One region of the Weizmannia sp. FSL W8-0676 genome, then DNA from elsewhere that is predicted to be linked to it. Evidence: a T-box and tRNA genes for the amino acid it is inferred to sense, from the RefSeq annotation. Region 1 holds a T-box; the other holds one or more tRNA genes.

Region 1 (3,383 bases):
GTAATAGCAAATTTGTGGATGAAAAATATCATTCCGGTTGATCACATCGATGATTTTCTCACCGGGGCGGGCTTCATAATCCCGGCCATCAATCGTGATGTGGATCGATTTGGTTTCCATTTCTTTTCCTCCTTTTGCAAACAATGAAGGCAGGCCTTCAGAAAAGAATACAAAAAACCGGCAACTCTGTTACTTATACCAAACCTTTGCAAAAATAAAACTACCATTCTCTTTTTTATTCTAGCATCTGATGCAAAAATGAACAAACCATCAGAATGTTTTGCCTATTTGAGCGGGCGGCTTTTGTTTTTAATCTGATTCCTTTAAAATAAAACATTATAGATAGGGGGCTGTTGAACCCATGAAAAATGTGGACACGCAGAGGGAAATTCTCCGTTTCAAGAACGGGCGGCTCGAACGGGCGCTGGATACAGTCGCAACGGAATTCCCGGTGACATTAAAAGTGAATGGGCAGGAATGGGTGACGATGGTGTGCACACCTGAATATATCGAGGACATGGCGGTCGGTTATCTTGTGTCGGAAAGGGTTGTCCGGCGCTATGAAGATATCCGCGACATCTGGACGGATGAAAAAGGAGGATTCGTCCATGTCCGGACCGATCATCTTAATCCTTATTACGAACAGCTGCAAAATAAACGTTATATCACCTCCTGCTGTGGAATGAGCAGGCAGGCGTTTGTTTTTGTCAATGATGCTCTGGCGGCGAAAAAAATGGACGGTGTGCACGTCCGGATTACAGTTGATGATTGTTTCCGGCTGATGGAAGCATTGCAGGAGAATGCCGAAGTGTTTAAAAAAACAGGGGGCGTCCATAATGCTGCACTGTGCGATGCCGGCGGGATCCTTGTCAGCCGGATGGATATCGGCCGCCATAACGCGCTTGATAAAATTTACGGATATTGTTTGAAAAATCAGGTTTCCACAAAAGGGAAAATCCTTGCATTCAGCGGGCGCATTTCCTCGGAAATTTTATTGAAGACAGCGAAAATCGGCTGCGAGGTGATTTTATCGAAATCGGCACCCACCACACTCGCCCTGGAATCCGCTGAAGAACTCGGCATTACCACGATCGGCTTTATCCGCGGCGGGTCGATGAATATTTACACCTGCCCGGAACGGATTGCCGGTGTTGCCGCCCATGCCCGGTGATTGCCGGGTGTATACGATCGGAAAGGCACGGTTTGGGTTGGAAGAAAACGGGAAGACACGCTGGAAGGCGTGCTTCGGGACGGAACAGGGCCTTTGCCGGATGAGGAAAGGTTAAAATGGGCATTACCGAATTTGAAGAAAGCGCTGGTGCAGCCTGCTTGGCAAGGTTGACATTTCAAAATGTATATGGTAAAAATAACTTACAATTTGATGAATGAAGCGTCGAAAGGATCAAGTAGCTTCCTGTTGTTGCATACAAGAGAGCCGGTGGATGGTGCGAACCGGTACAGGCAGGCGGCGAATTACACCCCGGAGCTTTTGCCGGATACGGCAGACGGCCCCCAGCCGTTATCCAAATGAGTGGAGAAGCAATTCTCAAGTTGGGTGGTAACGCGATACAATCGTCCCTTCGTTTTGGCGGAGGGGCGTTTTTCTGTTTTACAGGAAAAAGAAGGCAGCAACAGGTTCCTGCCCATTATCGCCGGATATAAGCCGGGCGCTGGAACCTGAATGCTGCCGGCATTTGAAATGGCACAAAAGGAGTGGTTTGAAATGGATTTACTCGAAGATTTAAAATGGCGGGGAATTGTTTACCAGCAGACAGACGAAGAAGGGCTCGCGGAGTTGCTTCAAAACCGGAAAGTGACCCTGTATTGCGGGATTGACCCGACAGGCGACAGCATGCATATCGGGCATCTGCTCCCGTACCTGACGCTGCGCCGTTTCCAGCAAGCGGGACACCGGCCGATTGTCGTGCTCGGCGGGGCAACCGGCATGATCGGCGACCCGAGCGGCAAGAAGGAAGAAAGAAAGCTGTTAACAGTTGAAAAGGTCAAGCAAAACGGCGAAGCATTGAAAAAACAGCTGGAACGCTTTTTTGATTTTGACGGCGAGTCAGGCGCTATCATGGTCAATAACTATGACTGGCACGGCTCGATGGATCTCGTTACTTTCCTGCGTGATTACGGAAAGCATATCGGCATCAACTACATGCTTGCAAAAGACACGATCGCATCACGGCTTGAAACCGGTATTTCGTTTACGGAATTTACATATACAATCCTCCAGGCCGTCGATTACTTTAACTTGTATAAACAATACAACTGCCGCCTGCAAATCGGCGGAAGCGACCAGTGGGGCAATATTACAAGCGGCCTTGAGCTGATCCGCAAGCTCGAACCGGAAGGAGAAAAAGCTTTCGGGCTTACCATTCCGCTTGTCACAAAAGCGGACGGCACAAAATTCGGGAAAACAGAAAGCGGCGCAGTCTGGCTCGATGCCGAGAAAACATCGCCATATGAGTTTTACCAGTTCTGGGTCAACACGGCTGACCTCGATGTCGTAAAATACTTGAAGTACTTCACCTTCTTGCCAAAAGAAGAAATCGAAGAGCTGGAAAAATCGGTTGAAACCGAACCGCATCTCCGCAAAGCCCAAAAAACGCTGGCCGCGGAAATGACAAAACTGATCCATGGGGAGGAAGCATTGCAGCAGGCTTTGAATATTACAGAAGCATTGTTCAGCGGCAATGTGAAGAAACTGTCGGCTGAAGAAATGAAGCAGGGATTTAAAGATGTTCCGTCATTCCAGCTTGAAAGCGAAGAACAAAAGCAGCTTGTGGAGTTGCTCGTTGCCGCCAAAATCTCCCCGTCAAAACGCCAGGCACGCGAAGATATCCAAAACGGCGCCATTTACGTAAACGGTGACCGCGTAACGGATCTCGGGTTTGTGTTGCAGGAAAAGGACAAAATCGGCGGCGAATTTACCGTTATTAGAAGAGGGAAGAAAAAATACTTTTTAATTAAACATTGAGGATATTAAGGGATGCACAATGAAGATGCCTGAAATGTGCATCCCTTTTTTATTGCTCCGATCGCGGCTTGCCCTTCTTCGTTTTTCCCGGCGGGGGAAGTCAGCTCCCAATTCCAAATTTTTTCAGCTTCTGATACAGGGTGACCCTTGAAATGCCAAGTTCTTTTGCTGCGGCGGATTTGTTCCCGCCTGCTTTGCGCAATGCTTTTTCAATGAGCTGTTTTTCCATATTTTCTTTTTCCACAGGCAAAGTGCCGCTTTCCGGGATGGCACTTCCGGACGGTTGGGTTTCATTTCCCTGGAAAAAGCGGAGAAGGGAGGCGCGGTCAATAAACGGCTTTTCTGATAGGATCACCATCCGTTCCATTAAATTCCGGAGCTCCCGGACATTCCCTGGCCA
Region 2 (3,383 bases), 320 kb from region 1:
TTTTTGACTACCCATTGTCCGCTTCCTTTCCTTCTACTCGTGAAGATAGATCTATTGTAAAATAACAGATTCCCAAAACAAAATGATTTGCCTAACCTGTCCGGTGTATCCCAATGATGAGAACGTTCGTTTATGATACTGAAATTAAGGGAAAATGCAATGAAAAACAGTGCTCGTATGATCGGACCCATGGGCGTTGGGTGTTTCGGGTACAAGCTTCCCAATAGAAGCAGCAGAAAGAGCATTGGTATCCAAACTTCATGAAGTTGGCGAAATGGAAAATAGACTGCTTGTTGAAGCAGTATGCATAACTGGATCAATCGTTGGAAAGCCCCGTAAAAGTGAACAATCGAGAGAAAACCGGACCTTTTAAAGGAGGGGGTTAGCGATGCAAATTGGCATGGACTTATTAAAATTGATTATGGGCTTTCTTGCGCTCATTTTTTGTCTAAAATGTACCGGCGCCAAAAGCATTTCAAACCTTACGCCAATCGACTTCATCTGGAGCATAATGCTGTCTGAAATCGTCGGCAACGGCCTTTATGACTCAAGTGTAAAATGGTACTACATTCTTGTGATGCTTTCTGTTTAGGTCATCATTAAAATCATTTTTGACATCCTCATTTATCGCTATGATAAACTGGAAAAATTCCTTATCGGGGATAAAACGGTGATTATCGATAAAGGAAAAATTAACAAAGTCGTACTGAAAAAAAATAAAATTGATATGAATCAACTGTCGGAGTTATTGAGAAAGCAGGGCGTATTTTTGCTTGATGAAATTGACCAGGCCTATCTTGAAAAAGATGGGACGATTACGGTAAAAAAAAGAAAAAACAACCCTAGTAAATAGTAGGCTGCCCAGTTCTGTTCTCATTATAAAAGGAAAATCTAAGATAGTATTTCCAAACCTTTCTTATTAGATCAATTCCCTTTTTGTACAAGTTAAACAACTATAGATACTCACAAGTGTACGCTTTCAAGCAGCCACTTAAATTGGCCTCGGCTTCAATAATATAATTGCAATAAAAAAACGCTTCTCTTTATCTTGAGAAGCGTTCCATTTGGCATCAGCTTTCAATGTGATGCTATTATACCGGTGGTCGGGGTCGAACCGACACTCCCGAAGGAACACGATTTTGAGTCGTGCGCGTCTGCCAATTCCGCCACACCGGCATGATATGATGGAGGCGGCAACCGGAATCGAACCGGTGATAAAGGTTTTGCAGACCTCTGCCTTACCTCTTGGCTATGCCGCCATCAATGGAGCGGAAGACGGGATTCGAACCCGCGACCCCCACCTTGGCAAGGTGATGTTCTACCACTGAACTACTTCCGCATACTGGGCCAGCTGGATTCGAACCAGCGCATGACGGAGTCAAAGTCCGTTGCCTTACCGCTTGGCTATGGCCCAATAAATATGGGGCGGATGGTGGGAATCGAACCCACGAATGCCGGAGCCACAATCCGGTGCGTTAACCACTTCGCCACAACCGCCATCATAATGGCAGGGGCAGTAGGAATCGAACCCACACTGGAGGTTTTGGAGACCTCTGTTCTACCTTTAAACTATGCCCCTTTAAAAAATGGAGGGGGACGGATTCGAACCGCCGAACCCTGAGGGAGCGGATTTACAGTCCGCCGCGTTTAGCCACTTCGCTACCCCTCCATATTGCGTGGTGCCGGCCAGAGGACTTGAACCCCCAACCTACTGATTACAAGTCAGTTGCTCTACCAATTGAGCTAGACCGGCCAAATGGTGGCTCGGGACGGAATCGAACCGCCGACACAAGGATTTTCAGTCCTTTGCTCTACCGACTGAGCTACCGAGCCACAATTATGTAAAATGGATGGCGGTCCCGACGGGAATCGAACCCGCGATCTCCTGCGTGACAGGCAGGCGTGATAACCGCTACACTACGGGACCTTTATATGTAAATTGCGGGGGCAGGATTTGAACCTGCGACCTTCGGGTTATGAGCCCGACGAGCTACCAGACTGCTCCACCCCGCGATGATAAAATGGTGGAGGATGACGGGATCGAACCGCCGACCCTCTGCTTGTAAGGCAGACGCTCTCCCAGCTGAGCTAATCCTCCAGTTATAATGATGACCCGTACGGGATTCGAACCCGTGTTACCGCCGTGAAAGGGCGGTGTCTTAACCGCTTGACCAACGGGCCATATGGATCATGACGGAGAGCAAGGGATTCGAACCCTTGAGACAGCTTTTAGCCGCCTACACGATTTCCAATCGTGCTCCTTCGGCCTCTCGGACAGCTCTCCATGATGGCTCCGCAGGTAGGATTCGAACCTACGACCGATCGGTTAACAGCCGATTGCTCTACCACTGAGCTACTGCGGAATACAAGCCCGGCAGCGTCCTACTCTCGCAGGGGGAAACCCCCAACTACCATCGGCGCTGGAAAGCTTAACTTCCGTGTTCGGGATGGGAACGGGTGTGACCTTTCCGCCATCGCCACCGGACCTTAATGACAAAAATCATTATAACAAAGTTTTCATTTCTTATCAACAGGAATTATGTGATTCCCTGAAAACCGGATGGGAGAAAAAACTGTAAACGGAGAATGCGTTTTTACTTCTAACTTTGAGAATTGTCTAGCTCCAGCGCACCTTTTTCAAGGCGGCCTTCACTTTTCTATTTGGTTAAGTCCTCGATCGATTAGTATCCGTCAGCTCCACGCGTCGCCGCGCTTCCACCCCGGACCTATCAACCTGATCATCTTTCAGGGATCTTACCAGTATAAACTGTGGGAAATCTCATCTTGAGGGGGGCTTCATGCTTAGATGCTTTCAGCACTTATCCCTTCCGCACATAGCTACCCAGCGATGCCTTTGGCAAGACAACTGGTACACCAGCGGTGCGTCCATCCCGGTCCTCTCGTACTAAGGACAGCTCCTCTCAAATTTCCTGCGCCCGCGACGGATAGGGACCGAACTGTCTCACGACGTTCTGAACCCAGCTCGCGTACCGCTTTAATGGGCGAACAGCCCAACCCTTGGGACCGACTACAGCCCCAGGATGCGATGAGCCGACATCGAGGTGCCAAACCTCCCCGTCGATGTGGACTCTTGGGGGAGATCAGCCTGTTATCCCCAGGGTAGCTTTTATCCGTTGAGCGATGGCCCTTCCATGCGGAACCACCGGATCACTAAGCCCGACTTTCGTCCCTGCCCGACTTGTAAGTCTCGCAGTCAAGCTCCCTTATGCCTTTACACTCTGCGAATGATTTCCAACCATTCTGAGGGAACCTTTGGGCGCCTCCGTTACCTTTTAGGAGGCGACCGCCCCAGTCAAACTGCCTGCCTGACACTGTCTCCCACCCCGGTAAGGGGTGCGGGTTAGAATTTCAATACAGCCAGG

What was found. The T-box of region 1 lies ahead of tyrS (tyrosine--tRNA ligase). A T-box ahead of a tRNA ligase gene usually reads a tRNA of that ligase, here a tRNA-Tyr.
Region 2: it has a tRNA-Tyr gene. The T-box ahead of tyrS (tyrosine--tRNA ligase) is inferred to sense a tRNA for this amino acid. The anticodon was not compared.

What each region holds. Positions count from the first base shown of each region.
Region 1 is NZ_CP151954.1:2,122,030-2,125,412, reverse strand. Features, by position in the region: gene fdhF (formate dehydrogenase subunit alpha) at 1-120, opposite strand, end outside; gene fdhD (formate dehydrogenase accessory sulfurtransferase FdhD) at 362-1,171, shown strand; T-box leader at 1,385-1,583, shown strand; gene tyrS (tyrosine--tRNA ligase) at 1,724-2,983, shown strand; gene NST20_RS10455 (sigma-54-dependent Fis family transcriptional regulator) at 3,084-3,383, opposite strand, start outside.
Region 2 is NZ_CP151954.1:2,438,845-2,442,227, forward strand. Features, by position in the region: gene NST20_RS12065 (LLM class flavin-dependent oxidoreductase) at 1-15, opposite strand, end outside; gene NST20_RS12070 (hypothetical protein) at 389-592, shown strand; gene NST20_RS12075 (YetF domain-containing protein) at 641-853, shown strand; tRNA gene NST20_RS12080 (tRNA-Leu) at 1,095-1,176, opposite strand; tRNA gene NST20_RS12085 (tRNA-Cys) at 1,186-1,259, opposite strand; tRNA gene NST20_RS12090 (tRNA-Gly) at 1,265-1,339, opposite strand; tRNA gene NST20_RS12095 (tRNA-Gln) at 1,343-1,414, opposite strand; tRNA gene NST20_RS12100 (tRNA-His) at 1,422-1,497, opposite strand; tRNA gene NST20_RS12105 (tRNA-Trp) at 1,506-1,579, opposite strand; tRNA gene NST20_RS12110 (tRNA-Tyr) at 1,588-1,669, opposite strand; tRNA gene NST20_RS12115 (tRNA-Thr) at 1,678-1,753, opposite strand; tRNA gene NST20_RS12120 (tRNA-Phe) at 1,758-1,833, opposite strand; tRNA gene NST20_RS12125 (tRNA-Asp) at 1,852-1,927, opposite strand; tRNA gene NST20_RS12130 (tRNA-Met) at 1,940-2,013, opposite strand; tRNA gene NST20_RS12135 (tRNA-Val) at 2,023-2,098, opposite strand; tRNA gene NST20_RS12140 (tRNA-Glu) at 2,110-2,181, opposite strand; tRNA gene NST20_RS12145 (tRNA-Ser) at 2,195-2,284, opposite strand; tRNA gene NST20_RS12150 (tRNA-Asn) at 2,289-2,363, opposite strand; rRNA gene rrf (5S ribosomal RNA) at 2,370-2,485, opposite strand; rRNA gene NST20_RS12160 (23S ribosomal RNA) at 2,662-3,383, opposite strand, start outside.